One region of the Ornithinimicrobium jinqii genome, then DNA from elsewhere that is predicted to be linked to it. Evidence: predicted binding sites of a transcription regulator. Region 1 holds the regulator's gene; the other holds the start of a gene.
What was found. The regulator Rex, encoded in region 1, represses fermentation and respiration genes when NADH is low (regulators of the CRP and FNR family bind a similar motif). The targets are predictions, from matches to a motif close to CTTGTGAANNNNTTCACAAG.

Region 1 (3,397 bases):
GGAAGCCGCGACCGTTCCCACGCGACACGATGTTCGACAGACGGGAAACGTCCAATGGCTGAAGAGCGCCAGCTCGGCGAGATGACGTTCATGACGGTGGCCGAGGTGGCTGCCGTGATGCGCGTGTCCAAGATGACGGTGTACCGACTGGTGCACTCCGGCGAGCTCCCCGCGGTCCGCGTCGGTCGCTCCTTCCGTGTCCCGGAGAAGGCGGTCCACGACTACCTCGAGGAGTCCTACCACGGGACGGCCTGAGCGCCGACGGTGCCCGGAGCGGGTTTGGGGCCGCAGCGCGGTCGCGCTAGGCTTGGGTCATCCGTCGTGCGGGTGAGGTGTGGCAGTGATGCCGCGACACCCCCGGCCTCGCTCGACCCGAGTGCCACCCGCGCTCGACCCGAGTGCGCTGCACGACGCCGGAGCAGCACCCCGACCATCGAGACGAAGGACAGCCCATGGGCTCTGTGATCAAGAAGCGCCGCAAGCGGATGGCGAAGAAGAAGCACCGCAAGCTGCTGCGCAAGACGCGTCACCAGCGTCGCAACAAGAAGTGACCGGCTGACGGTCCGAACGCACAGGTAGGGCGCCACCCCGGCGGGGTCGGCGCCCTACCTGTCTGGTGCCCCGGGCAGAGGAGGAGCAGGTATGCCGTTGACCCTGACGATCGTGACGCGCCGGGGGTGCCACCTCTGCGAGGAGATGGAGGCGACCGTCCGACGGGTCCTGGGGGAGGACCACCCGGTCGAGCTCCTCGACCTCGACGAGGCGGGCGCCGGCGACCCGGCCCTGCTCGCGCGGTGGACCACCCTCGTCCCGGTCCTCCTCGTCGACGGCGAGGAGCTCGCCCACTGGCGCGTCGACGAGGCCACGGTCCGCTCCCTCCTCCGGTGAGGCGTGCTCCCTGCCTGCTGGGGGGTGGCTCCTCGCCACCGTCCTCGCGCGGGCCCGCGAGCGGTCGTTTGGCCGATCTGGGGGAGCAGCCCTAGAGTGTGGGGGTCCGCGTCGGGGGGCTCCAGCAAGGTCTGGTATAAGGCCCGTTCGTCCGACGCCGCCCGATGAGAGGAGCCGGTCCGCAGTGATGGCCGAGTCCACCCGACGAGGGGTCCCCGAGGCCACCGTCGGAAGACTCCCCGGCTACCTGCGTGCCCTCACCTCCCTCGCGGAGCAGGGCCACCACTCCGTGTCCAGCGAGGCGCTCGCCGCCGAGACCGGCGTGCGCTCGGCCCAGGTCCGCAAGGACCTGTCCTCGCTCGGGTCCTACGGGGTGCGCGGCGTCGGCTACGACGTCGTCCGGCTGAGCGAGCAGATCTCGGCCGAGCTCGGCCTCAGCGAGGACCGTCCCGTCGTCATCGTCGGGATGGGGAACCTGGGACGCGCGCTGGCCGCCTACGACGGCCTCGCGACCCGCGGCTTCCACATCGTCGCGCTCGTCGACAACGCCCCCGACGTCCTCGGGCAGGAGATCCACGGGCTCGTCGTCCAGCCGCTCGCCGCCCTCGACCCCGCGCGCACCCCGGTGGCGGTGGGGGTCATCACCACGCCGGCCGACGCGGCGCAGGAGGTGGCCGACCGCCTCGTGGCGCTCGGCGTCCGCTCGATCCTCACCTTCGCCCCCACGGTGCTGCGCGTCCCGGAGGACGTCCACGTCCGTGCCGTCGACCTCGCCACCGAGCTGCAGGTCCTCGCCTTCCACGAGCACCAGCGGGCCCTCGCGGGCGGCGGCGGGCTGGAGGTCGGATGAGCGTCCTGGTCGTGGGCATGTCCCACCACAGCGCACCGATCGAGCTGCTCGAGCGCGCCGCCCTCACCCCGGGCGCCGCCCGCGAGCTCGGCGCCCGCCTGCAGGCCGGCGACCACGTCGAGGAGACGCTGGTCCTGTCGACGTGCAACCGTCTCGAGGTCGTCGTCGAGGCCGGCACCTTCCACGGGGCGCTGTCCGAGGTCGGCGACGCCCTCGGCGAGCTCACCGGGCTGAGCCAGGAGGAGCTGACCTCCCACCTCTACGTCCACTACGACGACCGCGCGGTCTCCCACCTCTTCGAGGTCGCCTGCGGCCTCGACTCCCTGGCCGTCGGCGAGAGCGAGATCCTGGGCCAGCTGCGCGAGGCGCTGGCAGCGGCGCAGCGCGAGGGACGCCTCGGCGTCTCGCTCAACCCGCTGCTCCAGCAGGCGCTGCGGGTCGGCAAGCGCGCCCACGCCGAGACGGCCATCGACCGCGTCTCGCGCTCGCTGGTGGGGCTGGGCCTGGACCGCGCCACCACCGTCCACCCCGACCTGTCCACGGTCCGCGCGGTCGTCGTCGGGGCCGGCGCGATGTCCGGCCTCGCCGTCGCCCGGCTGGTCCGCGCGGGCGTCGCCGACGTCACCGTGGTCAACCGCACGCGTGCCCGTGCCCTGCGGCTGGCCGAGAACCACCAGGTGGTCGCCGGGGACTGGGCCGACCTCGAGCGTCTTGTCGGCGGGGCCGACCTGGTGCTCGCCTGCACCGGAGCCGTGGGCCACGTCGTCGAGCACGACGCGCTCGCCGCCGCCCGGGCCGCGACGGGCCGCACCGGGGCGCCGCTCGTCCTGCTCGACCTCGCTCTCCCGCGGGACGTCGACCCCGCCGTCACCGACCTGCCGGGCGTGCACCTGTGGGGGCTCGGAGACCTGCACTCCTCGCTCGAGGCCGTGGTCGCGTCCGGTGCCGCGACGTCCCCGGAGGAGGGGCTCCTGCCCCGTCCGGTGGCCGGCGCCGTCCCCCACCGGGCGGTCGCCGAGGTCCGTGACCTCGTGACCAGCGAGGTCGCCGCCTACTTGACCGAGCGCCGCGCCGCCCGCCTCGGCCCGACCCTCGCCGCCCTGCGGGCCAGCGCGAGCAAGGTCGTCGACGCCGAGATGGCCCGTCTGGACCAGCGTGTCCCGCACCTGCCCGAGGACGAGCGGGTCGAGGTCCGCCGGACCGTCCAGCGGGTGGTGGACAAGCTGCTGCACACCCCCAGCGTCCGGGCCAAGGAGCTGGTCTCCTCCGGCGACACCGACCTCGCCCACGCCCTGCGCGAGCTGTTCGACCTCGACCCGCACGAGGTGGTGGTCACGACCCGGCCGCCGCTGACGCTGCCGACCGCCGGGGGCGAGGCATGAGCCGCCTGCGCCATCCGCTTCGCCTCGGCACCCGCGCCAGCGCCCTGGCCACGGCCCAGTCCGGGTGGGTCGCCGACCGGCTGCGGGCCTCCGGCCACGACGTCGAGCTCGTGCTCGTGCGCACCGAGGGGGACGTCTCGCGCGCCAGCCTGTCGGAGATCGGTGGCACCGGGGTCTTCGCCTCGGCGCTGCGCGACGGGCTCCGGCAGGGACGCATCGACCTGGCCGTGCACTCCCTCAAGGACCTCCCGACCGCACCCGAGCCGGGCCTGGTCGT
Region 2 (3,397 bases), on a different contig from region 1:
CGGGCCAGCCCAGGGACAGGACGGGCACGGGGTCAGCCTAGTCATCTTCGGAACGATCATGCCGCAGGGGTCGCCCGGCTCAGCGCGTTGATGACCCGGTCGTCCAGTCCGCCGCCGCGCTCCTGCGGCAGGTTGGCCATGATCTTGAGCAGCAGTCGCATGAGCGACCGGCGCGGCAGGCCGTAGCGGACCGCGAGCCGCATGATCTCCGGGTTGCCGATGAGGGTGGCGAACTGCTTGCCGAGCATGTAGTAGCCGCCCAGCGAGTCCTTCATCACTGCGGGGTAGGACTGCAGGACGGCCTCCCGCTCCCCGGGCGTGGCGCGGGCGAGGGCGGACGCGACGACCTCGGCGGTGTGGCGACCGGCCTCCATGGCCTCGGCGATGCCCTCCCCGTTGAACGGGTTGACCATGCCGCCGGCGTCGCCGACGAGCAGCAGCCCGCGGTCGTAGAGGGGCTGACGGTTGAAGCACATCGGCAGGGCAGCACCGCGGATCGGGCCGAGCTGGGTCTGCTCCCCCAGCTCCCACTCGGCCGGCATGCCCGCCACCCAACGGCGCATGACGTCCTTGTAGTCGAAGGTGCCGAAGTCCTTGGCGGTGTCGAGGATGCCCAGGCCGACGTTGGCGGTGCCGTCACCGACCGGGAAGATCCAGCCGTAGCCGGGCATGAGGACGTCCTGCTGGCCGTCCTCGCCCTTGGCCCACAGCTCAAGCCAGGACTCGATGTAGTCGTCGTCGTGGCGGGGGGTCGTGTAGTAGGTGCGGACCGCCACGCCCATCGGGCGGTCGTCACGCCTGGGCCGCTCCATCGCCAGGGACAACCGGCTGGAGTTGCCGTCCGCGGCGACGACCACGGGGGCGCGGAACTCGCGGGTCTCGCCGGTCGCCCGGCCGCTCTCCCCCATCACCCTGGCCGTCACGCCGCAGATGAACCCGCGGTGGTCCAGCACCGGTTCCGAGACGTTCATCCGCTCGTGCAGGCGGGCGCCGCGCGACTCGGCGTGGCGGACGAGGATCTCGTCGAGGTCCGCCCGGGTGCGCACCAGCCCGAAGGGGGGGAAGGTCGCGTTGCCCGGCCAGTCCAGCTCCATGCGCACGCCGCCGCCCAGGATGCGCAGACCTTTGGTCCGGTGCCAGCCGTCCTCCGGACGGATGGGCACGCCGAGGCTGATGAGCTCACGGACCGCGCGGGGGGTGAGCCCGTCGCCGCAGATCTTGTCGCGCGGGAAGGAGGCTTTCTCCAGGAGGAGGACGTCGAGCCCGTGGGCTGCGAGGTATGCGGCGGTGGAGGACCCTCCCGGGCCTGCTCCGACGACGATGACGTCAGCCGTCTCGACCTGTCCACTCACGGTGTCTGCGCCTCGCTTGTGCCAACTTTCACGAACTCGCGTCAGTCTAGGACGGGCGTCTCGCGCGTCCGGGACAGGGGGGGCTCGGCTGTTATAGGTCAGGCTGGCATGCGCGAATGTCTACCCGGAGAGCTTCCGGTCGAGGACGTCCCCGAGCACGAGCGGACGGCCCCGGCGTTCCTCGAGCGCACCGACCTGGGCCAGGAACAGCTCCGCACAGGCGATGGCGTCGACGACCGCCGAGTGGGCGCGGTAGCGGGGCAGGTGGTGCTGGCGGCGGCACTCGTCGAGCCTCAGGACGCCGGGTCGCAGCTCGTGGAACTGCGCCCCGAGCAGGCGGCGCTGCAGCTCCATCGTGTCGACCACCTGCGGGGGGACCCAGGTGCCGTAGACGGTCCGGCAGGCCGCCTGCAGGAAGGTCGTCTCCACCTGGGCGAAGTGGGCCACCAGCACCCGCCCGGTCAGCGCCTCCAGGACCTGCGGCAGGACCTGGTCCAGCAGGGGCGCGCCCGCCAGGGTGTCGTCCGTCAGCCCGTGCACGACCGCGGACTCACCCACGTCGCCCCGGGGCCGGACGGGGAGGTGCCGGGCCCCGGCGAGGCGGACCTCGACGGCATCGAGCGGGACCAGGCCGAAGGACAGGAGCTCGTCGGTGCGCGGGTCCAGCCCGGTCGTCTCGAGGTCGACGGCGAGCAGCTGCACCTCGGTCAACGGCGTGTCACGGTCGGGCCGCGGCGCGGCCGCGAGGTCGGCCAGCGGTCCCTCCGGCGGCGGCGGCATCGGTCGGCGACGCCCGAGGAGGTCCCGCAGCCCCATCAGGTGACCTGCGGCAGCCGGGTGCTCAGACCGTGCTGCGCCGAGCGGACGATCTGGAAGGCGTCCCGCAGGTGACGCCGTTCGAGGCTGCCGAGCCGGTGCGGGTCGATGCGGTTGTCCGGCGTGAGCCCGTCGCGGACCTGCTTCACCTGGTGGCGCAGCCGGAGGTAGGACATCAGCTCCAGGGCGTCGGTGAGGTCGGTGGCCGTCTCCGCGCCGATCATCCCACGGGCGTGGGCGGCGGTGAGCCGGGCAGTGGTCGGCAGCGCGAGGGAGCCGGCCCGGAGGGCGTGCACCCGGGCGAGCTGGACGATGGCGGCGATGCCGCGCTTGATGTCCAGGGTGTCGCGGTGCTCACCCGCGTCCTCGAGGACGAAGCCGCGGAAGAAGCCGATGGGCGGTCTCATCCGGGCTGCCTGGCCGGTCAGGTGGGCCAGGAGGAGCTCGGAGCGCCCACCCATCGGCACCACCTCCTCGCGGAGCCGTTCCACGAGGGAGACCTCGCCGTGCAGGGCCCGCATGTCGTAGAAGATGGCCGCCTGCAGCACGGCGTCGGGGTGCGGCTCGTGGGTCCAGCGCGCGAACCGGCTGCGCCACTGCGACGCGGTCATCCGCCACTGCGGGTTGGTGGCCATGACGTCGCCGTCGCACCGCCGCATCCCGACGGCCTCCAGGCCCTCGGTGACCCGTTCGGCCAGCGCCGCCCACCACGGGTCCTGCGGGTCGGCGTCGTCGGCGAGCACCAGGGCGTGGTCCTGGTCGCCCCCCATCGCCAGCTCTTCCCGGGCAGCGGACCCGAGCGTGGCCCAGGCGTAGCCCCCGGGTGCCGGCCCCAGGTCGGCCTCGGCCAGCTCCAGCAGCCGGACGGTGACGGCGTCGGTCAGCGCGGTGGCCACCCGCCCGATGTCCTCCGCCGAGGCGTCCTCGCCCACGAGCTGGTCCACGACCCGCGGGATGCGTCGGGACAGCGCGATCACGCCGTCCGGGTCCTGCTGACGGGCGAGGTCGGTCACGAGGTAGACGGGGTTCGAGCGCTCGAGGCGCACCAGGTCGGTGGTGGTGACCAGACCGACGACGGCCCCCGCCTCGTCGACCACCGGCAGGTGGTGGATGTTGCGCCCGGTCATCTCCAGCATGACCTCCAGCGCCAGGGCCCGGGACGAGACCGTCACGGGGTCCGGCGTCATCACCTCGCGGACCGGTCGCTCCGGCGACAGCCCCACGGCCAG

Region 2: a site for Rex is predicted at 1,368-1,387, ahead of ACI3ET_RS12600 (geranylgeranyl reductase family protein). Genes of this name have one in related genera too.

What each region holds. Positions count from the first base shown of each region.
Region 1 covers NZ_JBJFZS010000029.1:122,782-126,178, forward strand. Annotated here, with positions in the region: gene ACI3ET_RS13860 (helix-turn-helix domain-containing protein) at 55-255, shown strand; gene ACI3ET_RS13865 (30S ribosomal protein bS22) at 453-551, shown strand; gene ACI3ET_RS13870 (glutaredoxin family protein) at 643-888, shown strand; gene ACI3ET_RS13875 (redox-sensing transcriptional repressor Rex) at 1,076-1,738, shown strand; gene ACI3ET_RS13880 (glutamyl-tRNA reductase) at 1,735-3,120, shown strand; partial or broken gene hemC (hydroxymethylbilane synthase) at 3,117-3,397, shown strand, end outside.
Region 2 covers NZ_JBJFZS010000025.1:56,541-59,937, reverse strand. Annotated here, with positions in the region: gene ACI3ET_RS12600 (geranylgeranyl reductase family protein) at 57-1,352, opposite strand; gene ACI3ET_RS12595 (exonuclease domain-containing protein) at 1,473-2,168, opposite strand; gene ACI3ET_RS12590 (DUF294 nucleotidyltransferase-like domain-containing protein) at 2,168-3,397, opposite strand, start outside.